DNA from 4 places in the Isoptericola nanjingensis genome. Region 1 is predicted to be linked to each of the others. Evidence: riboswitches for the same ligand, from Rfam matches in the RefSeq annotation. Region 1 holds a riboswitch; each other region holds the start of a gene.
What was found. Region 1 has a riboswitch for thiamine pyrophosphate ahead of ACQP6G_RS17910 (thiamine ABC transporter substrate-binding protein). Riboswitches for the same ligand answer to the same signal wherever they lie in the genome.
Positions count from the first base shown of each region.

Region 1 (5,786 bases):
CGTGGCTGTCGACCGAGATCGCCAAGCCGCTGATGTCGATCCTGCTGCTGGGGCTGGGCCTGTACGTGCTGCTGCGCTTCACGCTCCGCGGGCTGCGCACGGACCGCCTCGGGCAGCCGCTCCGGAAGCGGTTCCTCACCCCGCTCGGCCTGGTCGCCGGGTTCATGGACGCCACGGGCGGCGGCGGCTGGGGGCCGGTGGGCACGCCCGCCATCCTCGCGAGCGGCCGCATGGAGCCCCGCAAGGTGATCGGCTCGATCGACACCAGCGAGTTCTTCGTGGCCGTCGCCGCGAGCCTCGGCTTCCTCTTCGGCCTTGGGACCGCGGGCATCAACCCGACCTGGGCCCTGGCGCTGCTCATCGGCGGCCTGATCGCGGCGCCGATCGCGGCGTGGCTCGTCCGCCTGGTGCCGCCGCGCGTCCTCGGCTCCGCCGTCGGCGGGATCATCGTGCTCACCAACGTCCGCACCCTGCTGAGCCTCGACGAGTTCCCGGTGAGCGACGGCGTGCGGGGTCTCGTCCTCGGGCTCATCGCGGTCGGCTGGGCCGCCGCCGTCGCCTACTCGTTCCGCGAGCACCGCAAGGCGGTCGCGGCGGAGCGGGCCGAGGCGGCCGGCGAGCACCCCGAGGCCGCGGCGACGACGGTCGCCTGACGCCTGCCCCCGGCACGGCCGAGGCCACCGACGACACCGCCACCGCACGTCACCCGCCGTGCGGTGGCGGTGTCGCGCCGTCCCGGTACGGTGGTGAAGCCAGGAGAACTGCGCGCCTGACCCAGCTGCACGGCACTGGGGGTGAGCCTCGATGTCCAGCACGACCAACGACACACCGCGCCGCGAGCTCGTCGCCCTCGCGGAGCTGCTGGGTGCGGGGAGCCAGCTGCTCGTCGGCCGGTACCGCGTCGACGTCGCCACGGGGGAGTGGTGGTGGTCGGACGAGGTCTTCCGGATCTTCGGTCGCGAGCCGGGCAAGATCGCGCCGGGACCGGAGGTGCTGCGCGCCCACCTGCATCCCGACGACCGCGAGCGGCTCTCCCGGACGGCGGTGGTCGCGCTCGGCACCGGGCGGCCGTTCTCGGGGGCGCACCGCGTCGTGGACGACCACGGGCGCACCCATACCGTCGTCGTGACCGGACAGGGAAGGCATGGGGCCGACGGCGCGTCGTCGCAGATCGTCGGCTACGTCATCGACGCGAGCCCGGTCGTGCGGGACGCGCTGGAGCGCGAGGCGCACCGGGCCGTGTCCCGAGCGTTCGTCGCGGCCGCGGCCGCCGAGCAGGCCAAGGGAGCCATCATGGCGGTGTGCGGCGTGGACGAGTCGGTCGCCACCGAGGTGCTCGCGGACGCCGGCGCGCAGGTCGGGATCTCCGCCCAGTCGGCGGGCGAACAGGTGATGAAAGGGCTCGCGCGGCCCGTCGGGGACCGCGACGCCGCGCTCACGGCGGCGGAGGTGGTGCGGTCCGCCCCGCCGGCCCAGGACGCGGCGGACCGGCTCAGCCAGGCGCTCGCCACCGTGCGGCCGGTGGACCGGCCGCACGGGCACGACGCGCAGCTCGCCCGCCGGCGTCCGCGCGCGAGCCACTGACCCGCAGGGCGGGCCCGTCAGGAGCGGGGGATCAGCGGCCGGGGACGAACCGGGCCGCCGCGCGCACGGCGCCCTTGCGGGCGAGGCGCTTCGCGAGCACCGCGACCCCGCCCGAGACCGCCGCGAAGGTGACGGCCTGGATGATCGAGATCTCGTCGTCGTCCACGTTGGTGGGCGCCACGCTGCCCGTCGTCTTCTCCCAGACCACCCCGATCAGCTTCTGCGCGACCCATCCGGCGGCGATCGTCAGCACCACCGTGCCGACCTTCACGCCCAGCGGCTGCTCGGTGTCCGTCACGTGCTCTCCCTCGGTAGGTCCCGGCGCGGCCGCGGCACGACCGCGCGTCGTCTCGCGTGCGTCCGCGGCCGCCGGACGGCGTCACGGCACGTCAGGCACGTCACACCCCGAGGCCGAGGACTGCACCACGGTAGCGCGGCGTCGGCGGGTAGGCTCGTGGTGATACGACAGGGGAGCGCCCACCGGCGCTGAGAGTGCGGACCGCCGCAGACCCTCGAACCTGACCCGGTTAGCACCGGTGGAGGAAGTCGGGAATCTCGTTCCCTGCGGACGGCCGCACCACGACGGTGCCGGGTGCCCGCAGGACCCCCTTCTCGCACCTTGAGGAGGACAGCATGAAGCTCACGACCACGGCCCGGACCACGGCCGCCACCGCGGGCGTCGTCGCCCTGCTGCCGCTGCTGGCGGCGTGCGGCGGGACGCCCACGGACGACGCGAGCGGCGCGGCGTCGAGCACGGTCACGCTCGTCACCCACGACTCGTTCGCCGTCTCCGACGACGTCCTGGCCGCGTTCGAGAAGGAGTCCGGTCTCACCGTCGAGCAGGTGGCCCCGGGCGACGCGGGCACGCTGGTGAACCAGCTCGTGCTCACCAAGGACGCGCCGCTGGGCGACGTCGTCTTCGGCGTGGACAACACGTACGCGTCGCGGGCCGTCGACGCCGGGGTCTTCGAGGAGTACCAGCCGGCCGACCTCGCCCCGGAGGTCGCGGCCTACGCGCCCGACGACCTGGCGGGCACGCTGACGCCGGTCGACGTGGGCGACGTGTGCATGAACCTTGACGACGGCTGGTTCGAGAAGCACGGCGTCACGCCCCCGACGACGCTCGAGGACCTCGCGAAGCCGGAGTACGCGGACCTCACCGTCGTGACCAATCCGGCGACGTCGTCCCCCGGCCTCGCGTTCCTGCTCGCGACGATCGGCGCGTTCGGCGCGGACGGCTGGGAGGCCTACTGGGCCGACCTGCGCGACAACGGCCTCAAGGTGGCCGAGAGCTGGGAGGACGCGTACTACGTGGACTTCTCCGGCGCCGGCGAGGGCGGGCAGCGCCCGATCGCGCTGTCGTACGCGACGTCGCCCGCGTTCACCGTGAGCGACGACGGGAAGACCTCCGCCACGAGCGCGATGCTCGACACCTGCTTCCGGCAGGTCGAGTACGCGGGCGTGCTGGCGGGCGCCGAGAACCCCGAGGGCGCCGAGAAGCTCGTGGACTTCCTGACGAGCGCCGAGTTCCAGGCCGACGTGCCCGGCCAGATGTACATGTACCCCGCGGACCCGGGCGTGGAGCTGCCCGCCGACTGGCAGCAGTTCGCGCCCCTGGCCGACGAGCCGTTCGAGGTGGCGCCCGCCGACGTCGCCGCGCACCGCGACGAGTGGATCGAGCAGTGGACGGCGACGGTCGTCGGCTGACGCGCCCCGTGCCCCGCGTCCCGCGCGCCACCGCCCGCCCGGCAGCCCGGGCGGCGCGGTGGCGCGCCGCCCGGCGGGGTGCAGACCGATGGGGCGCGTGGCTCGGCTGGGGCGCGGCCGTCGCGCTCCCGCTGGGCTTCCTCGCGGTCTTCTTCGCGTGGCCGGTGGTGTCGCTCGTCCTGCAGGGGTTCTTCACCGAGACCGCGGCGGGGCGGGAGCTCGACCTGTCCGGCTTCGCAGAGGTGCTGTCCCAGGAGCGCACGTGGCGGATCGTCGGGCAGACGCTCGCCCAGGCGATCACGGGCACGGCGCTGTCGGTGCTGCTCGGCCTGCCCGGCGCGTACGTGCTGTACCGGTGCCGGTTCCCGGGGCGCACCCTCGTGCGCGGCCTGGTGACCGTGCCGTTCGTGCTGCCGAGCGTCGTCGTCGGCGTCGCGTTCCGCGCGCTCTTCGCCCCCGGCGGGCCGCTCGGCTGGGCGCACCTGGAGGAGAGCTTCGCGGGCATCGTGCTCGCCCTGGTCTTCTTCAACTACGCGGTCGTGGTGCGCACCGTCGGCGGCATGTGGGAGCGGCTCGACCCGCGCGCCGAGCAGGCCGCCCGCGCGCTCGGCGCCACGCCGTGGCGCGCGTTCCGCACCGTGACGCTGCCCGCGCTCGGCCCGGCGATCGCGTCGGCCGCCGCGGTCGTCTTCCTGTTCTGCGCGACGGCGTTCGGCGTCGTCCTCGTCCTCGGCGGCCTGCGCTACGGCACGATCGAGACGGAGATCTGGACGCGCACCACCCAGTTCCTCGACCTGCGCTCGGCGGCGGTGCTGTCGGTGCTGCAGCTCGTCGTGGTGGCCGGCGCGCTGCTGGTCAGCTCCCGCGCCCGGGCGCGCCGGGAGCGGGCCCTGCACCTCACGAGCGACAGCGTGTCCGCGCACCGGCTGCGGCTGCGCACCGGTGCCGACGGCACGGACGTCGTGCCGGCGCTCGTCACCCTCGTCGTGGTCGCCGGGCTGCTCGTGCTGCCCATGGCGGGGCTCGTCACGCGGTCGCTGCGGGCTCCCGACGGTTCCTGGGGCCTCGACAACTACGTGGCCCTCGGCACCACCGGCGGGCCCAACGCCCTGACCGTCACGGTCTGGGAGGCACTGGGCAACTCGCTGCGCACCGCGGCGTGGGCCGCGCTGATCGCCGTCGTCGTGGGCGGCCTCGTGGCGCTCGTCGTGTCGCGTCGCCCGCGGCGGGCGGGTCTGCGGAGCGCCGTCGGGGTGCTCGACGCCGCGTTCATGCTGCCCCTGGGCGTCTCCGCCGTGACGGTGGGCTTCGGCTTCCTCATCACGCTGGACAAGCCGTTCGGGCTCGACGTCGACCTGCGCACCTCCGGCGCGCTCGTCCCGATCGCGCAGGCCGTCGTCGCCATCCCGCTCGTCGTGCGCACGATGCTGCCGGTGCTGCGCGCCATCGACCCGCGGCTGCGCGAGGCGGCCGCCACGCTGGGCGCGGCGCCGGGGCGGGTGCTGCGGACCGTCGACGGCCCGCTGGGCGCGCGGTCGCTGGGGCTGGCGATCGGGTTCGCGTTCGCGGTCTCGCTCGGAGAGTTCGGTGCGACGTCGTTCCTCGCCCGCCCCGACACGGCCACGCTGCCTGTGGTGATCTACCGGCTGATCGGGCGGCCCGGGGCCGAGAACTACGGGATGGCGCTCGCGGCGTCCGTGGTGCTGGCCGTGCTCACCGCGACCGTCATGATGGTGGCCGAGCGCCTGCGCGGCGACCGGCCGGGAGGGGAGTTCTGATGGAGCAGGGCCAGACGACGGGGCTCGTCGTGCGCGACGCCGTGGTGCGGTACGGCGCCACGCGCCGCCGACCGGGGGCGGTCGCGGTGGACGGCGTCTCGCTCGACGTCGCGGCAGGCGAGATCGTCGCGCTGCTCGGGCCGAGCGGCTGCGGCAAGTCGTCGCTGCTGCGCGCCGTCGCCGGGCTGGAGCCGCTCGCGGGCGGCACCGTGGCGTTCGACGGCGCGGACCTCGCGGGCGTGCCCGTGCACCGGCGGAACTTCGGCCTGCTCTTCCAGGACGGCCAGCTCTTCCCGCACCGGGACGTCGGCCGCAACGTGGCCTACGGGCTCGAGACCCTGGGCGTGCCGCGTGCCGAGCGGGCCGCGCGGGTCGCCGAGCTGCTCGCCGACGTCGGGCTCGCGGGCTACGAACGCCGGTCCGTCGCGACGCTGTCGGGCGGGGAGAAGCAGCGCGTGGCGCTCGCCCGGGCCCTCGCGCCCCGCCCGCGGCTGCTGCTGCTCGACGAGCCGCTGTCCGCCCTCGACCGCCGCCTGCGCGAGCGGCTCGCCGTCGACGTCCGCGACACCCTCCAGGCCACCGGCACCACCGCCGTCTTCGTCACGCACGACCACGACGAGGCCTTCACCGTCGCCGACCGCGTCGCCGTCATGGACGCCGGGCAGCTGCTCCAGGTGGACGCCCCCGACGTGCTGCTGCGCGCGCCCGCGAGTCCGC
Region 1 is NZ_JBNOZL010000009.1:2,277-8,062, forward strand. It holds gene ACQP6G_RS17895 (sulfite exporter TauE/SafE family protein) at 1-653, shown strand, start outside; gene ACQP6G_RS17900 (PAS domain-containing protein) at 805-1,584, shown strand; gene ACQP6G_RS17905 (DUF4235 domain-containing protein) at 1,616-1,882, opposite strand; TPP riboswitch at 2,042-2,146, shown strand; gene ACQP6G_RS17910 (thiamine ABC transporter substrate-binding protein) at 2,218-3,291, shown strand; gene ACQP6G_RS17915 (ABC transporter permease) at 3,267-5,069, shown strand; gene ACQP6G_RS17920 (ABC transporter ATP-binding protein) at 5,069-5,786, shown strand, end outside.

Region 2 (5,786 bases), on a different contig from region 1:
CGCGTTCGGCGGCCTGGTCGCCGCGCTCGTGGTGACGTACGCCTTCCGCAACGTGTCCAACCGCCACCACTGACGGCCCCGTCCGGTCAGCGTGAACGAGCCGTCGTCGCAGCCGCGCCGTCCGCGCCTGGGCGTGATGGGCGGCACCTTCGACCCCATCCACCACGGGCACCTGGTCGCCGCCAGCGAGGCGGCGGCGCTGCTCGACCTCGACGAGGTCGTCTTCGTGCCCACGGGCAAGCCGACCTTCAAGCAGCACCAGCGGGTGTCCCCGGCCGAGCACCGCTACCTCATGACGGTGATCGCGACGGCGTCGAACCCCCGGTTCACGGTGAGCCGGGTCGACATCGACCGTCCGGGCCTCACCTACACCGTCGACACGCTGCGGGACCTGCACGCGCAACGCCCCGACGCCGACCTGTTCTTCATCAGCGGCGCCGACGCGATCGAGCAGATCCTGACCTGGAAGGATGCCGCGCTCCTGTGGGAGATGGCACACTTCGTGGCTGTCACGCGGCCGGGGCACCAGCTCATGGTGGACGGCCTGCCCCACGACGGGGTCACGACGCTGGAGGTCCCGGCGCTGGCGATCTCGTCGAGCGACTGCCGTCGCAGGGCGCAGGCCGGCCAACCGGTGTGGTACCTGGTGCCGGACGGCGTGGTCCAGTACATCGCCAAGCACGGTCTGTATCGAGGTCTCGATGAGTGACAACAACCCGTCCCGCCCGCTGACCCGCCGCGAGATCCGCGAGCGGGAGCAGGCGGCCGCCGCCGCGCAGGCGAGCGCCGTTCCGCCGGCGCCGTCCGGGCCCGAGCACGGCGCGCCCTCCGCGGCGAGGTCGCCGTTCGCCCCGCCCGCCGGGCCGGCGCCGGCGCCGCGGTTCTCCGCGCCGGCGGCCGGGGCGCCGTCCCGCCGCTCCCTCCGCGAGCAGAGCCCGGCGCCCGCCCCCGCGCCCGCGCCGATGGTGCGGCCGCCGTCCACCTCCGCCGGGGTGCGCGGGCTGGACGAGACCGGTCGGCTGGCCCCGATCCAGCGACCGACCGGCGAGATGTCCCGCGCCGTCGCCCCGACGCCCCCGGTGCGCCCCGCGGCGCCGTCCAGCGCCCCGGCCGCGCCGCCCGCGCGCCCCTCGACCCGCCGTGACCAGGGCGCCGCCCCGGCGGGCTCCGCCACCGGGTACGGCCTGCCCCCGGTGGCCGCCCCGTCGAGCGCCGCGCCAGCGGCCCCGGCGGCCAGCCCGCCGGCGACGGTGGCGCCGCGCCCCGACGGCCCCGCCCGCCGTTCCCCGTTCGCGACGACGGGCACCTCCTCGCCGTTCGGCACCACGTCGGCCCCGGCGTCGGCGCCGCCCGCCCAGGCGGCCCCGAGCCCGGCGCCGACCGCCGCACCCACGTCGGCGGCGCCCCCGCTGCCCTGGGCCAGCCCGACCACGGAGCGGCCCGCGTCCGTGCCGCCGTCGCGCCCCACGGCGGGGGCCGCCCTGCCGGCGGCCGCGCCGGAGCGACCCGCCGCGTCCCCGTTCGACGCGCTGGTCGCGTCGGAGCAGCCCGTCCGCGCGCGCTCGGCCGCGCCGCTGGACGACGAGGACGACGACGAGGACTGGGACGAGCCCGAGGCGTCCTACACCTGGCTGCACTACATCGTCCTCGTGGTCGTCGCGTTCGTGCTGGGGCTCCTGGTCTGGAAGCTGCTGCTCGGCGACAACGGCGCCCAGGACTTCACGACCGACGGCGCCGCACCCGCGAGCGTCGTCCTCCCGTACGAGCACCCCGGAGCCGCTGCATGACCGCCAGCCCCCGCGCCGTCGAGCTGGCGATCGTCGCCGCTCGGGCCGCCTCGGACCGCAAGGCGCAGGAGATCATCGCGCTGGACGTGAGCGACCAGCTGGTGCTCACCGACGTGTTCCTCATCGCCTCGGGCACGAACGAGCGGCAGGTCTCGGCCATCGTGGACGCCGTCGAAGAGGCGATGTTCCTCGCCGGGTCCAAGCCGATCCGCCGCGAGGGCAAGGCGCAGGCGCGATGGGTGCTGCTCGACTTCGGCGAGGTCGTCGTCCACGTGCAGCACGCCGAGGACCGCGTGTACTACGCGCTCGAGCGCCTGTGGAAGGACTGCCCGGCGGTCGAGCTGCCGGAGGACGCCCGCGGCGGCGACGGCGCGGCGGCCGCCGCCGAGTACGGCGACGGCGGGGGCGACGGCGCGATCCGTCTCGCGGGCGACGAGCGGTGACGGCCGGCACCGTCGTCCTGCTGCGGCACGCCCGCACCGCCTACAACGCCTCCCTGCGGCTGCAGGGGCAGATCGACATCCCGCTCGACGAGGTCGGACGCTGGCAGGCGGCGGAGGGCGGCTCCGCGCTCGCGTCGTCGCACCGCGCGACGCGCATCGTGTCGTCCGACCTGGGCCGCGCCGTCGAGACGGCGTCCGCGTACGCGGACGCGCTCGGCGGGGAGCCCCTGGTGACGGACGAGCGCCTGCGCGAGCGCGGCTTCGGCGCCTGGGAGGGCCTCACGGGCGCCGAGCTGCAGGAGCGCTGGCCCGAGGAGTACGCAGCCTGGCGCCTCGGTGCCGAGCCCGTGGGGGCGGGGGCCGAGACGAAGGCGGCGGTCGCGCAGCGCATGGCCGAGGCCGTGGCCGAGCACGCCGCGGACCTGGCCGACGACGCGACGCTCGTCCTCGTGTCGCACGGGGCCGCCATCTCGCTGGCGGTGACGGCGCTGCTCGGGCTCGACCCGACCACATGGCGCGGGCTGGCGGGCATGCACAACGTGCACTGGTCGCACCTGCACCGTGCCGGGGAGGGCGCCGTGCCGGCATGGCGCCTCGTGGCGCACAACGTGGGCGCGGGGTACCCCCTGGACCGCTGGCAGGCGGGACCGGACTGGAATTTGGAACCTGGCCCGAAGTCTGCCTAAGATATCGACGTTCCGAGGGGCGCAAGCCCGGAGGAACACACCGAATCAGACGAATCGCCTGGCCGTCCGCGGTCGCGAGAGTCGGTTCTCGGGGCTGTGGCGCAGCTGGTAGCGCACCTGCATGGCATGCAGGGGGTCAGGGGTTCGAGTCCCCTCAGCTCCACCCCGACGAGAAGGCCCGGAACCTCATGGTTCCGGGCCTTCTTGCGTGACCAGGGGTTTCACGGTGCGGGACGGTCTTGCGCGGACGCCGACGTCGCCTAGGGTCGGACCTGCGGCCGCGTCGTCGGCCGTCACATCTGAAGACACCCATGACAGGGGAGCGCCGTCGAAGGGGCGCTGAGAGTGCGGGCACAGCCGCAGACCCTTGGAACCTGCTCCGGTTAGCACCGGCGAAGGGAGTTACCTGGAATGTCCGCGCCCATCTCTCTGCGCAGCGCGTCCCCGCGGTACCGGACCGTCGACCTCGTCACCGTGGCCATGCTCGGCGTGGCCGTCGGTGTCGTCTTCTGGGGCTGGACCCAGCTCTACCACCTGCTCTCCGCCGGGCTGGCGGTCGCCTTCCCGCCGGCCACCGGGCTGCTCGGGGGCGGCTGGCTGCTCGGCGGCGTGCTGGGCGGCCTCATCGTCCGCCGCCCGGGCGCGGCGCTGCTCACCGAGGTCGTCGCCGCGAGCGTCGAGGCGCTGCTCGGCGCCGGCTGGGGCTTCTCGGCGATCGTCTCCGGCGTCGTCCAGGGGTTCGGCGCCGAGCTCGTGCTCGCCCTGTTCCTCTATCGCCGGTTCGGCACCGCCGTCGCGGCCCTGGCGGGTGCGGCGGCGGGCGCGTGCGGCGCCGTCTACGAGTGGTTCGCCTACTACCCGGACTGGGCGTGGGGCTTCCGGCTGGCGTACCTGGGCCTCTTCGCGCTGTCCGGCGCGCTGCTCGCGGGCCTGGGAGGCGCGGCGCTCGTGCGCTCCCTCGCGCGGGCCGGCGTGCTCGACGCGTTCGGGCCGGGGCGCGACCTCGCCGACCGCGGCGTCGGTCGTGCCGCCGATCGCGCCCGGGCCTGACGGCGTGGCGCGCGACGACGTCCGGGCGCGCGTGCGGGGGCTGAGCTGGCGGCCCACCGGGCGCCGGGTCCCGACGATCGAGGGCCTCGACCTCACCGTCGGCGCGGGGGAGCGCATCGGCCTGGTCGGGCCGAGCGGGGCGGGCAAGTCGACCGTGCTGCACGCCCTCGCGGGGGTCCTGGGGGACCCGCTGCCCGGCGACCTGTCCGGCACCGTCCACGTGGACGGCGGGGTGGGGCTCGTGCCGCAGGACCCGGGCTCCGCGGTCGTCGCGGCCCGGATCGGCCGGGACGCCGCCTTCGGCCCCGAGAACTCCGGCCTGCCGCGGGACGAGATCTGGCGTCGGGCCCGGGAGGCTCTCGACCGGGTCGGGCTGCGGTACCCGCCCGACAGGCCGACTTCGGCCCTCTCGGGCGGCGAGCTGCAGCGGCTCGCGCTCGCAGGGGCGCTGGCGAGCGCCCCGGGCCTGCTGCTCCTGGACGAGCCGACCGCGATGCTCGACCCCGCCGCCGCGGCCGAGGTCCGCGCCGCCGTCGTCGGCGCGCTGGAGGGCACGGGCACCTCCCTCGTGGTGGTCGACCACCACGTCGGGCCGTGGCTCGAGCACCTGGACCGCGTCGTGGTGCTCGGGCCGGCGGGCCGGGTCACGCACGACGTCGCGCCCGCCGCGCTGAGCGACGGCGCGGCCGGCCCGCGCGGTGACCTGACGCGCGCCGGCGTCTGGCTGCCCGGGGTGGCGGCGCCCGATCCGCTGCCCGTCCCGGCCGCGCTGGTCGCGCCGGACGGCGCCGGGCCGGAGGTCTCGGTCGACTCCCTCGAGGTCGACCTGACGACGCGCGGCCTGCGCGGCCGTACCACCACGCGGGCGCTCGACGGCGTGGCCGCGCGGCTGCCTGCGGGGCTCCTCACGGCCGTCACGGGGCCCTCGGGGGCGGGGAAGTCCACGCTCGTCGCCACCCTCGCGGGGCACCTGCGGCCGACCGCCGGCGTGGTGCGGGGAGCTCCGGGGCGTACGGCCCGCTCGCGAGACCTCGCGCGGTCGTGCGGCTGGGTGCCGCAGCACCCGGAGCACGGCCTGCTCGCCCTGCGCGTGCGGGACGAGGTGGAGCTCACCGGCCGACGCCTCGGCGTCCGGGTGGACGTGGACGAGGTGCTCGCGCTGCTGCGCCTGGACCATCTCGCCGACGCGCACCCGTTCCGGCTGTCCGGCGGCGAGCAGCGGCGGCTCGCGCTGGCGGCCGCGCTCGCGCACCGGCCGGGGCTCGTGCTGCTGGACGAGCCGACCGTCGGCCAGGACCGGGGGACCTGGGCGGCGGTGGCGGGGTGGGCCACCGCCGCCGCCCGGCATGGCGCCACCGTCGCGGCCAGCACCCACGACGCGCACCTCGTCGCCCTCGCCGGGCACCAGGTGCAGCTCGGCGGCCCGGCACGCGAGCGACAGGCGGTGGCGGCATGACCGGTGTGCTGGGGCGCGTGAACGCCCTCGTGCTCGTGGCGCTCGGGCTGCTCGGGCTGGTCGCCTCCCTGGGCGTCCGGGACGTCGCGAGCGCCGGCGTCGCGCTGGGCGCCTGCCTGGCGTTCGGGCTGCTGCTCCTGCCGCGCGGGGCCGGGTCGCCGGCCCGGTACCTCGCGGTCGTCGTCGCCATCGCGTCGGTGGCGTGGTCCACCTGGCTGCTCGGCGGCCGCGACCCGGTGGAGGCCGGCGTCGCGGGGGCCCGCATCGCGGTGCTCGCGCTGCCGGGCGTGGCGCTCGCCCCGCTCGTCGACCCGAGCGGGCTGGCCGACCAGCTCGGCCAGCGGCTGCGCCTGCCGGCGCGCTC
Region 2 is NZ_JBNOZL010000004.1:284,595-290,380, forward strand. It holds gene ACQP6G_RS09445 (hypothetical protein) at 1-73, shown strand, start outside; gene nadD (nicotinate-nucleotide adenylyltransferase) at 92-709, shown strand; gene ACQP6G_RS09455 (hypothetical protein) at 702-1,787, shown strand; gene rsfS (ribosome silencing factor) at 1,784-2,230, shown strand; gene ACQP6G_RS09465 (histidine phosphatase family protein) at 2,227-2,916, shown strand; tRNA gene ACQP6G_RS09470 (tRNA-Ala) at 3,007-3,079, shown strand; TPP riboswitch at 3,223-3,334, shown strand; gene ACQP6G_RS09475 (ECF transporter S component) at 3,328-3,966, shown strand; gene ACQP6G_RS09480 (ATP-binding cassette domain-containing protein) at 3,941-5,422, shown strand; gene ACQP6G_RS09485 (CbiQ family ECF transporter T component) at 5,419-5,786, shown strand, end outside.
Region 2: linked by a shared signal. The riboswitch ahead of ACQP6G_RS09475 (ECF transporter S component) and the one ahead of ACQP6G_RS17910 (thiamine ABC transporter substrate-binding protein) in region 1 are both predicted to bind thiamine pyrophosphate.

Region 3 (5,786 bases), on a different contig from region 1:
CGTGCCCGGCGGCTTGCTCGTCACGTCGAGCACCACGCGGTTGACCTCGCTCACCTCGTTGGTGATGCGGGTGGAGATGACGGACAGCACGTCGTAGGGCAGGCGCGTCCAGTCGGCCGTCATGGCGTCCTCGGAGGACACGGGGCGCAGCACGATCGGGTGGCCGTAGGTGCGACCATCGCCCTGCACGCCGACGGAGCGGACGTCGGCCAGCAGCACGACGGGGCACTGCCAGATCTCGTCGTCCAGGCCGGCCTTGGTGAGCTCGGCGCGCGCGATGGCGTCCGCCTGGCGCAGCGTCTCGAGGCGCTCCGCCGTCACCTCGCCGACGATGCGGATGCCGAGGCCCGGGCCCGGGAAAGGCTGGCGGGAGACGATCTCCTCCGGCACCCCGAGCTCGCGGCCGACCGCGCGGACCTCGTCCTTGAACAGGGTGCGCAGCGGCTCGACCAGCTCGAACTGCAGGTCGTCGGGCAGGCCACCCACGTTGTGGTGGCTCTTGATGTTGGCCGCGCCCTCGCCCCCACCGGACTCGACGACGTCCGGGTAGAGCGTGCCCTGCACGAGGAACTTGACCTCCTCGCCGTGGGCGCCCGCCTCGGCGACGATGTCGCGCTGGGCGTCCTCGAAGACGCGGATGAACTCGCGGCCGATGATCTTGCGCTTCGTCTCGGGGTCGCTCACGCCCGCGAGGGCGGTGAGGAACCGCTCCTTCTCGTCGCGGATGATCAGCTTCACGCCCGTGGACGCGACGAAGTCGCGCTCGATCTGCTCGACCTCGCCCTCGCGCAGCAGGCCGTGGTCCACGTGCACGCAGGTGAGCTGGTCGCCGACGGCGCGCTGCACCAGCGCGGCGGCGACGGCGGAGTCCACGCCGCCGGACAGGGCGCAGATGACGCGCGCGTCGCCGACCTGCGCGCGGATCGCGGCGACCTGGTCGGCGATGACGTTGCCGGCCGTCCAGTCGGGCGCGAGCCCCGCGCCCTCGTAGAGGAACTTCTCCAGCACGGCCTGACCGTGCGCGGAGTGCTTGACCTCGGGGTGCCACTGCACGCCGTACAGGCGGCGACCGGTGTCCTCGATCGCCGCGACGGGCGAGCCGGACGACGTCGCGAGCACCGTGAAGCCCTCGGGCGCCGCGTGCACGGAGTCGCCGTGGCTCATCCAGGTGGTCTGGTGGTCGGGGGTGCCCGCCAGCAGCACGCCGGCCTCGCACACCTCGACCTCGGTGCCGCCGTACTCCCGCTGCCCCGTCTGGGCGACGGTGCCGCCCAGCGCCTGCGCCATCGCCTGGAAGCCGTAGCAGATGCCGAGCACCGGCACGCCGGCCTCGAACAGCGCCGGGTCCACGAACGGCGCGCCGGTGGCGTACACCGACGACGGGCCGCCCGACAGGATGATGGCCGCCGGGTTCTTGGCGAGCATCTGCTCGGTGGTGAACGTGTGCGGCACGATCTCGGAGTAGACGCGGGCCTCGCGCACCCGGCGCGCGATGAGCTGCGCGTACTGGGCGCCGAAGTCGACGACGAGGACCGGTCGCGGCGAGGGCGCCAGGTCGGCGGTGGTGGGGGTGTCGGTGGCGGGAGACGTCACCGAGCCATCGTAGCCGCCGGACGGTACCGCTCCCGGGCCCGTCCCACGGGTCACGCGGTGGGGTAGGTCACCTCGACGCGGCGGTTGAGCGCCCGCCCCGCGGGGTTGTCCTGGCCGTCCACCTCGTTGTCCGCGACCGGGTCCGCCTCGCCGTGGCCCTCCACCTTCAGCGTGAGGTCCGGCCGCTCCGCCGCGAGCACGTCGGCGACCGCGTTCGCGCGCTGCCGGGAGAGCGTGAGGTTCTTCGCGTCCGTTCCGATCGAGTCGGTGTACCCGTCCACGCGCACCGTCGCGTCCTGCGGGATGTCCGCCGCCAGCCTCGCGACCGCCTTCGCCGCCTCCGGCGTCAGCGTCGCCCTGCCGAAGTCGAACAGCAGGTCGGACGTGAGCGTGACGACCGTGTCGTCCTTCTTCTCCTGCCTCTGCTCCAGAGTGATGGTGGAGTCCGCGGCGTCCAAGGCGAACGTCGAGTCGCCCGCGCGCAGGTCGACCGTGGCGTCCGTGCGCATCGCGTCGGTGGTCTCCGCGGCCTCGACGGTCGCGTCCTGCTCCGCGAGCGCTGCCCGCGCCTCCTGCATCAGCTCCGGGTCGGCCGTCGGAGCGGCGCCCGACGACGGGCTCGGCGACGCGCTCGGCTCGGTCCCCGCCACGGCCGGGCCGGCAGCACCCGGGGCGAGCAGCGCGGCGAGCAGCGCGGCGAGCGCCGCGACCACCGTCCCCCGCGGCCGTCGAGCCGTCACTTCGCGGCGCCGTCGACGTAGGTGACCGTCACGTCCGTGAACAGCGGCAGCCCCTCGGCGGGCAGGACGTCCACCGTCGCGGGCTCCCCCTCCGGCGCGGGCAGCACGGCGGACACCTCGATGGTGCCGTGGTTGGGGAACTTGAAGGCGTGCTTCTCGAGAGGGGACACGAGCATGGACTCACGGCACTTGATCTGCGCGACCGCCGCCTTCGTCGAGTCGTCGGTGTCCTCCTGCCAGGCGCCCTCGGTGCAGAACGGCCGGTACGCCTTGAGACCCGCCCGGTCCGTCACGGTCGTGCTGGGTTCCACGCTCATGTCGTACCAGCTCGCCCCCGCGTCGGCGGGCGACGCGTCGTCGTCCCAGCGCAGCGCCCAGCGCACCGTCGTCGTGCCGCCGGCCACCTCGACCGCCCGCAGCGACACGGTCACCTCGCCGCCGAGGGCCGCGTCCGAGCCGTGCGGCGTCGCGATCTTCTGCTCCGCCATCACCTGGTCGGCGACGGACGCCGTGCCAGGATCCGCGGCCGCCTCGGCCTCCGGGGTGGCCGATGCGGCCGCTCCAGACGTCCCGCCCTCCTCCTCGGCGCCCCCGCCGGTGCACCCGGACAGGACGAGCAGGGCGCCGGCGAGCAGCAGGGCGGACGTGCGGGCACGAGGGGACATCGACTTCTCCAGGGCTCGGGGGGCGCGACTCGCCCCGGCGCGAGGCGGGGCGAGCTCACTGTGGCACACGCCACCCCCGCCGGGTATCACCCGCGAGGGGGAGCACTCCCCATCCCGGGGGCGTGCCCGGATGGGCCGGCGGGTCAGCCCAGCCGCTCGCGCAGCTCGCGGGCGGCGCGCTCGGGGTCGGGCGCCTGCGTGATCGCCCGCACGACGACGACGCGCGACGCTCCGGCGTCGAGCACGGCGTCCAGGCGCTCGCCGTCGACGCCGCCGATGGCGAACCACGGCGTCGTCGGGCGGGTCGCCGCCACCTCGCGCAGCAGGTCGAGCCCGACGGCCGCGCGGCCGGGCTTGGTGGGCGTGGCCCACAGCGGGCCGACGCAGAAGTAGTCGACGTCCGGGTCGGCCTCCGCCGCGGCGGCCTGGTCCGCGGAGTGCGTGGACCGGCCGAGCACCGGCGCCGGCCCCAGCAGCGACCGCACGGCGGGCACCGGTAGGTCGCGCTGCCCCATGTGCACCACGGGCGTCCCGGTGAGCTGCGCGACGTCGGCCCGGTCGTTCACCGCCCAGAGCGCGCCGTGCTCCGCGGCGACGCGGGCGACCACCTCCTGCAGCTCGAGCTCGCGCGCGACGTCGAGCGTCTTGTCCCGCAGCTGCACGACGTCGACGCCGCCCGCGAGCGCTGCGTGGAGGAAGTCCTCCAGGTCGCCGCGCTCCTCGCGGGCGTCGGTGCACAGGTACAGGCGGGCGTCGGCGAGGCGGGCGCGGGGCGGGTCGGGAGCGGTCTCCGGGGCGGCACCGTGGTCGGGCGCGGTCGTGGTCACGCCGGTCAGGGTAACCACGGCCCGGGTTACAGTGGCCGCGCACGGGAGCCCCGCTCGGGGCTGAGAGGGCGTAGGAGCCGACCGTCGAACCTGATCTGGGTCATGCCAGCGAAGGGAGCGCACATGCCCACGCCCAGCAGTCCGTCCGACGCCCTGTCCGGCACCCTGTCCGACACCCTGTCCGACACCCTGTCCGACATGGTCGTCGTGGGCGGCGGGATCGTCGGCCTCTCCGTGGCCTGGCGCGCCGCAGCGAGCGGTCTGTCCGTCACCGTGCTCGACCCGTCGCCCGGCGAGGGCGCCACCCGCGCCGCGGCGGGGATGCTCGCGGCTGTCAGCGAGTCCGACTTCGGCGAGCGGGAGCTCGCCCGCATCAACGTCGCCTCGGCCGCGCTCTGGCCCGACTTCGCCGCCCGCCTGGCCGCGGCGACCGGGCGCGACGTCCCCCTGCTGCGCGCCGGGTCACTCGCCGTCGCGTACGACGCCGACGACCTCGCCCTGCTGCGCCGGGTCCTGGCGCTGCACCGGGAGTGGGGCCTCGCCTCCGCCGAGGTCTCCGTGGCCGACGCGCGGCGGCGCGAGCCGTACCTCGGGCCGCGGCTCGCCGGGGCGGCCGTCGTCGAGGGCGACCTCGCCGTGGACCCGCGAGGGGCGCACGCGGCGCTCGTCCAGGCGCTCGGCGGCGCCCTCGTGCGCCGCGCGGCGGCGCGGCTCGAGCGCGACGGCGCGGGCCGCGTCGTCGCGGTGCACGACGACGCGGGCGCGCGCCACGCCGCGGGCGCGGTCGTCGTCGCGACCGGCGCGGTCGCGACGGCGTCGCTGCTCGACGGCGTGCCCGACGTGCGTGTCCCGGTGCGGCCGGTGAAAGGCGCCACGCTGCGCCTGGACGCCGGCCCGGGCCTCGCGCTCGAGCACGTGGTGCGGGGCACCGTGCAGGGGCGGCCGGTGTACGTCGTGCCGCGGGGTCCCGGTACCGGCGCGGGGCCCGGCACCGGGCCGAGCCACCGGGAGATCGTCGTCGGCGCCACCAGCGAGGAGCGCCCCGACGACCGCCGCGCCGAGGCGGGCGGCGTGTTCGCGCTGCTGCGTGACGCCCGCGCGCTCGTGCCCGGCATCGACGAGGCCGCGCTGGTCGACGTCACGCCGCGCGCCCGCCCGGCCACCCCCGACAACCTGCCGCTCGTCGGCGCGACCGCGGTGCCCGGCCTGCTCGCCGCCGTCGGGCACGGGCGCAACGGGGTGCTGCTCGCCCCGCTCACGGCCGACGCGGTCGTGGCCGTGCTGACCGGAGCGCCTCCCCCCGACCCGGCGCTGTCCGCCGCCGACCCGCGCCGCTTCGCGCCCGCCGCCCGTCTTCCCGAAGGAGCCGCCCGATGACCGCCGCCCCCGCCACCCGCACTGCCGTCGTGAACGGCGAGGCCTACCCGCTCGACGGGCCGCACGGCGACGGCGTCGAGGCCGTCGTCGCGGCCCTCGTGCCCGCGTTCGTCGCCGACGGCTCCGTGCAGGGCATCGCCGTCGCCGTGAACGACGCCGTCGTCCCCCGCGGCCTGTGGGCCGGCACCCGGATCGCTCCCGGCGACCGGGTCGAGATCGTCACCGCCGTCCAGGGCGGCTGACCACGAAGCCTGACCACGAAGCACGGAGGAAGCATGACCAGCACGCACGCCGCGGCCACGTCCCGCCCGCTCGCGCACCCGCTCGTCGACCCCCTGGTGGTCGCCGGCACGGAGATCGGCTCGCGCCTCGTCATGGGCACGGGCGGCGCGTCGAACCTCATGACGCTCGAGGACGCGCTGGTCGCGTCGGGCACCGGGCTCACCACGGTGGCGATGCGCCGCGTCGCGGTGCGCCCGGGCGGCGCGGGCGCCGAGGACGGCGGCATCTGGGGGCTGCTGGAGCGGCTCGGCATCCGCGCCCTGCCCAACACGGCGGGCTGCTTCTCGGTCGCCGAGGCCGTG
Region 3 is NZ_JBNOZL010000008.1:245,637-251,422, reverse strand. It holds gene guaA (glutamine-hydrolyzing GMP synthase) at 1-1,593, opposite strand, end outside; gene ACQP6G_RS17455 (OmpA family protein) at 1,644-2,333, opposite strand; gene ACQP6G_RS17450 (hypothetical protein) at 2,330-2,998, opposite strand; gene thiE (thiamine phosphate synthase) at 3,142-3,825, opposite strand; TPP riboswitch at 3,857-3,959, shown strand; gene thiO (glycine oxidase ThiO) at 3,949-5,202, shown strand; gene thiS (sulfur carrier protein ThiS) at 5,199-5,444, shown strand; gene ACQP6G_RS17430 (thiazole synthase) at 5,478-5,786, shown strand, end outside.
Region 3: linked by a shared signal. The riboswitch ahead of thiO (glycine oxidase ThiO) and the one ahead of ACQP6G_RS17910 (thiamine ABC transporter substrate-binding protein) in region 1 are both predicted to bind thiamine pyrophosphate.

Region 4 (5,786 bases), on a different contig from region 1:
CGTCTGCCGCAGGGCGGCGAGCCCGCGGTCGAGCTCGTCCAAGGACGCGTCGGCCGACCGGCACAGGTCGACGATCCGCGCCGACCACTCCCGGCGCTGCTGGTCGGTGTCCGGGACGTGGTCGTGCAGGAGCTGGTTGTGGTGGAACGCCTCGGAGAGGCGCTCGCGTGCCCGCCGCAGCGTGGGCGCGAGCTCGCGCGTCTCCCGGTCGCCGAGCTCCGCCTGGGCGAAGGCGAGCTCGTCCTCCGCGAGGCGGGCCCGCTCGTCCGCGCGCACCAGGGCGGAGCCCGCCTCCAGGCCGAGGCGCTGCAGCTCCGCCTCGAGGTCCTCTGCCCGCCCGCGCGCCGCCCTGCGGCGTCGTGCCGCCCAGAAGACCACCGCCGTGACCAGCACGACCACCACGACCAGGCCCGTCACGATCCCGACGATCTGCCCCGCATCCATGCTCGGCATCGTAGGCGGCTCCGGCGGGGTCCGGGGACGACCGACGACGACCCGACGACGACGCGGACGCCCGGGAGCATCACGACGGCGACCCGTCAGGGCCAGGGCGCGGCGGTCATTCCGGCCCTGGCCCTGACAGGTCGCGGGGTGCGGCGCGTCAGCCGCGACGTCGGGCGAGCCGCAGCGCCACCAGCACCGCCGCGCCGGCGAGCACGACGACGCCGCCTGCGATGCCGAGCACCACGACCAGCTCGGAGGCGTCGCCGCCCCCGGCGTCCGCGGCGGCCGACGCGCCCTCCGCGGCACCGTCGGACGCCTCGTCCGCGCCCCCGGCCGGGGCGCACGGCGTCGCGTCCGCCGCGGGGGCCGCCTCGGTCCCGGCGGGCGGCTCGTAGGTGAACGAGTACTCGCCGCTGGTGGGGTGCCCGTCGGCCGACACGATCCGCCAGTCGACCGTGTACTCGCCGCCCTCGCCCAGCGCGACGGGGACGGACACGGTGCGGTCCTGCGTCGTGGGGCACCCCGTCGCGTGGTCCGTGCCGTCGGCGTCCGTCACGGTGATCACCGTGCTGGAGCCCTCGGCGGACAGGTCGAGCACCACGTCGTCGAACGTCACGTCGACGGACTCCGGTGGCTCGGTCACGGTCGTCCCCGAGGCGGGCGAGGTCCCGACGACGACGTTGTGGGCGCTCGCGGGCCCCGCCGCGCCGACGACGCCGGCCGCGCCGAGGCCCAGGGCGAGCGCGAAGGACCCGGCCGCGGCGAGGGCGCGTCGCGCGGCGGGGCGGCCGTCCGGCGCGCTCATCGCTGCTCCGTGCCGTCCGTGCCGTCCGTGTCGGTGGCCCGTGCGCGCGTCCGGGCGAGGGCGGTCACGCCGGTGACGGCGCCGACCAGCCCGAGCCCGAGGCCCGCGGCGCCGAGCGCGAGCGGGAGGGTGCCGGAGCCGCCGTCCTCGGCCGCCGCGTCGGTGTGCGCGTCCGTGGCGGCGTCGCCGGCACCGGCCGCCGACGCCGCGCCGTGGCCGCCGTCCTCGGCGGCCGGGACGACCTGCAGGACGGGGGCCGGGAGCTCGGGCTCGGCGTCGCCGGACGCCTCCTGGTCCCAGGCGACGACCTCGCCGTCGGAGTAGGTCTGGGTGGCGGGGAGGACGATCTCCTCCACGCCGTCCGGGACCGCGCCGGCCGACACGGTGAACCGGAGGAACTCGCCCGGCGCGATGCCGGCGTCGGCGTCGTCGGCGGTCCACTCGATGCTCGCCGGCGCCTCGGTGACGGTGGTGCCGTGCACCTCGACGGGCTCGGGCAGGGGCGCCTGGGTGACCTTCGCGGTCCAGCCCGGCACGGGCTCGACGGACACGCTGGTGAAGGGGGTGTCGGTGGGCAGGTCGACCTGCACCGCGGTGGTCGACGCTTCGGCGGACTCGTTCGGGACCTTGAAGGTGAGGGTGGCGTACGACCCGGCCTCGGCCGCGTCGGGGGTCACGGTCACGTGCGCGGACGCGGCGGTCGCGCCGAGCACGAGGGCGGGGAGGGCGAGCGCGGCCGCGCCGACGAGGCGGCGCGGGCGGAGGGCACGGGTGATGACAGGGGTGGTCCTGGACATGGGTTCTTCTGCTCCTGGCTGTCAGGTGTGTCAGGCGGTCGTGGGACGGCGAGGGACCCGCCCCCGTCCGACGACGGACCAGGGCAGGGTCAGGCGGCGCGCGCGAGGGCGCCCGGGAGCAGCGGGGGTCCTCGTGGGGGCGTGCGCCGGCGGACGCGGGCCGGGTGGGGGCGCCAGGTGCGCCCGACGACGACGGCGGGCTCGCGGACCACCGGCAGCACCGGCGGCTCCTGCACGAGGAGCGCGACGTGCCGCAGGTGCCCGACGACGGTGAGGGCCGCCCGGTCGCCCGCCGCGAGCAGCAGGGCGGTGAGCAGCACCGCGGCGGCGTGCGCGGCGAGCATCCAGGACGTCGTCCCGGCGTCGCCCGCGTGATGCAGCAGCCCGCCGCCCGTCGCGGGCGCGAGGGAGCCCGGGCCCATGGCGTGGAGCGCGTGCCCGTCCAGGGTGGTGCCCGGGGTCGGGAGCGGTGCCGAGGGAGCGCCCGTGCCCGCCGCGCCGAGCACGGACAACGTCGTGTGCTGGACGAGCTGCAGCGCGACCATCGCCGGCAGGAGGCGCTGGAGGGTCAGCCTGCGGCGCGCGGTCCACACCGCGAGCGGCGCCGTGAGCGCCGCGACGACGAGCCAGGCGAGGGGTGCCCCGGGGAGCGCGCCGCCGGCCAGCAGGTGGGCGGCGGCCGCGATGCTGAGCGTCGTGCCGGCGACGAGGAGCTCGCGCACACGACGGACGACCACGGGCACCCCCGCACCCTACCGCGGCGTCGGCCGGGACCTGCAGTTTCGCCCCGGGCGGCCGCCCGGACGACGGCGGAGCCAGGAACGACGCACCCGCGCGGGACGCCGGACCCGCCGGTGCCGACCTGGGCTACGGTGGGCGCCACGACACGGGGTGCGTCCCGACCGGTCATCGCCGCGACTTCGTCACGGCCGGCCGGCGGGCGCTGAGAACACACCCGTCGAACCTGATCTAGCTCGTACTAGCGAAGGGATGTCGACATGAGTGCGCGCGCACCTGAAGACAGCTCCGCCGGCCGCGCCGGCAGCACCACCCCTGCTCACGCCGCCCCCGCTCCCGTCTCGTCGCCGACGAGGGCGCTCCGGACGGGCAGCCGGCCCCGCGTCCTGGCGGTCGCCGGGTCCGACCCGTCCGGGGGCGCGGGCGTCCAGGCCGACCTCAAGTCGATCGCGGCCGCGGGCGGCTACGGGATGGCCGCCGTCACGGCTCTGACCGTGCAGAACACCCGCGGCGTGCGCGACGTGCACCTGCCGCCCGCCGCGTTCCTCGCCGCGCAGCTCGACGCCGTCACCGACGACGTGACCGTCGACGCCGTGAAGATCGGGATGCTCGCCTCGGCCCCGGTGGCCCGGGCGGTGGCCGCGTGGCTCGACGCGCTGTCGCACGCCACGTCCGACCGGTCGGGCACGACCGCGCGCCCCGCCGTCGTCCTGGACCCGGTCATGGTGGCGACCAGCGGGGACCGGCTGCTCGACCCGGCGGCCGAGGACGCCGTGCGGGACCTGCTCGGCCGGGTGGACGTCGTGACGCCGAACCTGCCCGAGCTCGCGGTCCTCGCGCAGGAGCCCCCCGCCGCGGACTGGCCCGCCGCCCTCGAGCAGGCGCGACGGCTGGCCGCCCGGCACGGGGTCCTGGTGGTGGCGAAGGGCGGCCACCTGCTCGCGCGTCCGGACGCGAGGGAGGAGGGCGCCCCGGACGCCCTCGTCGGCCCGCAGGGCGTGCTCGTGGAGCTCCCCGGCCCGCGCCTGACCAGCACCTCCACCCACGGCACCGGCTGCTCGCTGTCCAGCGGGCTGGCCGCCCGGTACGCGCGCACGGGCGACTGGGCGGAGGCGCTGCGCGGCACGAAGGCCTGGCTGACCAGGGCGATCCGGGCGGGGGAGGCCCTGCGCGTCGGCGGCGGGAACGGCCCCGTCGACCACCTGGTGGGGCTGCGCGCGGGCGGCGCGGAACCCCAGGCGCCGTCCCGTGCGGCCCGTGCGGCCGGTGCGGGCGCGGAGGACGTCGTCGCCCGGTGGTGGGACGACGCCGCGGACGTGCGTGCCGCGATCGACGACCTGGCGTTCGTCCGGTCGCTGGGCGACGGGACCCTCGACCCCGACCACTTCCGCACCTATCTGGAGCAGGACGCGCTCTACCTGCGCGACTACGCGCGCTGCCTCGCGCGGGCGAGCGAGCTCGCGCCCACGCGGGCCGAGCAGGCGTTCTGGGCCGGTGGCGCGCACGGCGCCCTGGTGACGGAGCTCGACCTCCACACGCGCTGGCTGGGCGGGGAGCCGCAGGACGTGCCCGCCAGCGCCACGACGGCCGCCTACCTCGACCACCTGCGCGCGGCCGGCGACGACTACGCGACCCTCGTGGCCGCCGTCCTGCCCTGCTACTGGATCTACCAGGACGTGGGGGAGCGGCTGGCCGCCCGCAACCACGCGGGCCACCCGTACGCGGCGTGGCTGGGCACCTACGCGGACGACGCGTTCGCGGGCGCGACGCGGGAGGCCGTCGCGATCCTGCGCCGCGCCGCCGCGGCGTCCGACGCGTCCACCCGGGACCGGATGGCGGCGGCGTTCCGCGCGGCGTGCGAGCACGAGCTGGCGTTCTTCGACCAGACGGGCCTCCCCGGCACAGCGGGCACGGAAGGCGCGGCCGAGGACGTCGACGGGCGCCCCGCCGACCGCGTCGCGGTGGGCTGACCGCAGCCTCGCCGGCCCCGTCGTGGGGCCGGTCGCGGGCCCCGCCGTCCTGCCGGACGGCGGGATCACGCGGCGGTAAGCGGTGTCCCGGTTCTGGGACCCACCGCGTGATCGGGGCAAGCGTGTCGGAGGCGAGTGACAGAATGGATGTGATGCCCGACACGAAGCGCACTTCGCGCAGCCGCAGCCGAGGCGCACGCCGCGCCGATCCCTCCGAAAGTCCCAGGAGGAGCCCCGCCTCCTCCGCTCCCCGCCGTCCCGCCGCGCCCGGCACACCGCCGGGTCGCGCCGAGGGCCCGCCCGGCCGGCCGGGCGCCGCCCCCGCGGCCGCCGTCGTCCCCGCGGCGGCCGTCGCCCCCGCGGGCTCCGAGCTCTCCACGTTCGCGTCCGTGCGCCGGCTCTACCCATACGTCCGGCCCGCGTTGCCGCGCATGGTCGGCGGCCTCTTCTCGGCGCTCGGCGCGAGCCTCGCCGCGCTGGCGATCCCCCGCGTGCTGCAGGCCCTCGTCGAGGGCCCCCTCGCGGAGGGCGCCGCCGCCCACGACCTCGGCGCCCTCGTGGTGCCGGTGCTCCTCGTGCTCGTGCTGGGGATCGCGGAGGCCGGGTTCGTCCTGCTGCGCCGCAACCTCGTGATGTACCCCGGCACGCGGGTCGAGGCAGAGCTGCGGATGGCGCTGTTCCGCCACCTGCAGGACCTGCCCGTCGCGTTCCACGACCGGTGGCCCGGCGGGCAGCTGCTGAGCCGGATCATGGGCGACCTCGGCCTGCTGCGCCGCTGGCTGGTCTTCGGCGTCCTGCAGCTCGTCGTCAGCATCGTGACGATCGTGGTCGGCGTGGGCATCCTGCTGGCCACCGCCGGCTGGCTCGGCCTCGTGTACCTCGCGGGCGCGATCCCGGTGACGGTCATCGCGTTCCGCTTCTCGCGGCGGTACCGCGTCATCGCACGCCTGTCGCAGGACCAGTCGGGCGACCTCGCCACCACGGTCGAGGAGTCCGTGCACGGCATCCGCGTGCTCAAGGCGTTCGGCCGCG
Region 4 is NZ_JBNOZL010000003.1:259,480-265,265, forward strand. It holds gene ACQP6G_RS06680 (coiled-coil domain-containing protein) at 1-444, opposite strand, end outside; gene ACQP6G_RS06685 (copper resistance CopC family protein) at 602-1,249, opposite strand; gene ACQP6G_RS06690 (YcnI family copper-binding membrane protein) at 1,246-2,046, opposite strand; gene ACQP6G_RS06695 (hypothetical protein) at 2,136-2,789, opposite strand; TPP riboswitch at 2,924-3,054, shown strand; gene ACQP6G_RS06700 (bifunctional hydroxymethylpyrimidine kinase/phosphomethylpyrimidine kinase) at 3,045-4,754, shown strand; gene ACQP6G_RS06705 (ABC transporter ATP-binding protein) at 4,907-5,786, shown strand, end outside.
Region 4: linked by a shared signal. The riboswitch ahead of ACQP6G_RS06700 (bifunctional hydroxymethylpyrimidine kinase/phosphomethylpyrimidine kinase) and the one ahead of ACQP6G_RS17910 (thiamine ABC transporter substrate-binding protein) in region 1 are both predicted to bind thiamine pyrophosphate.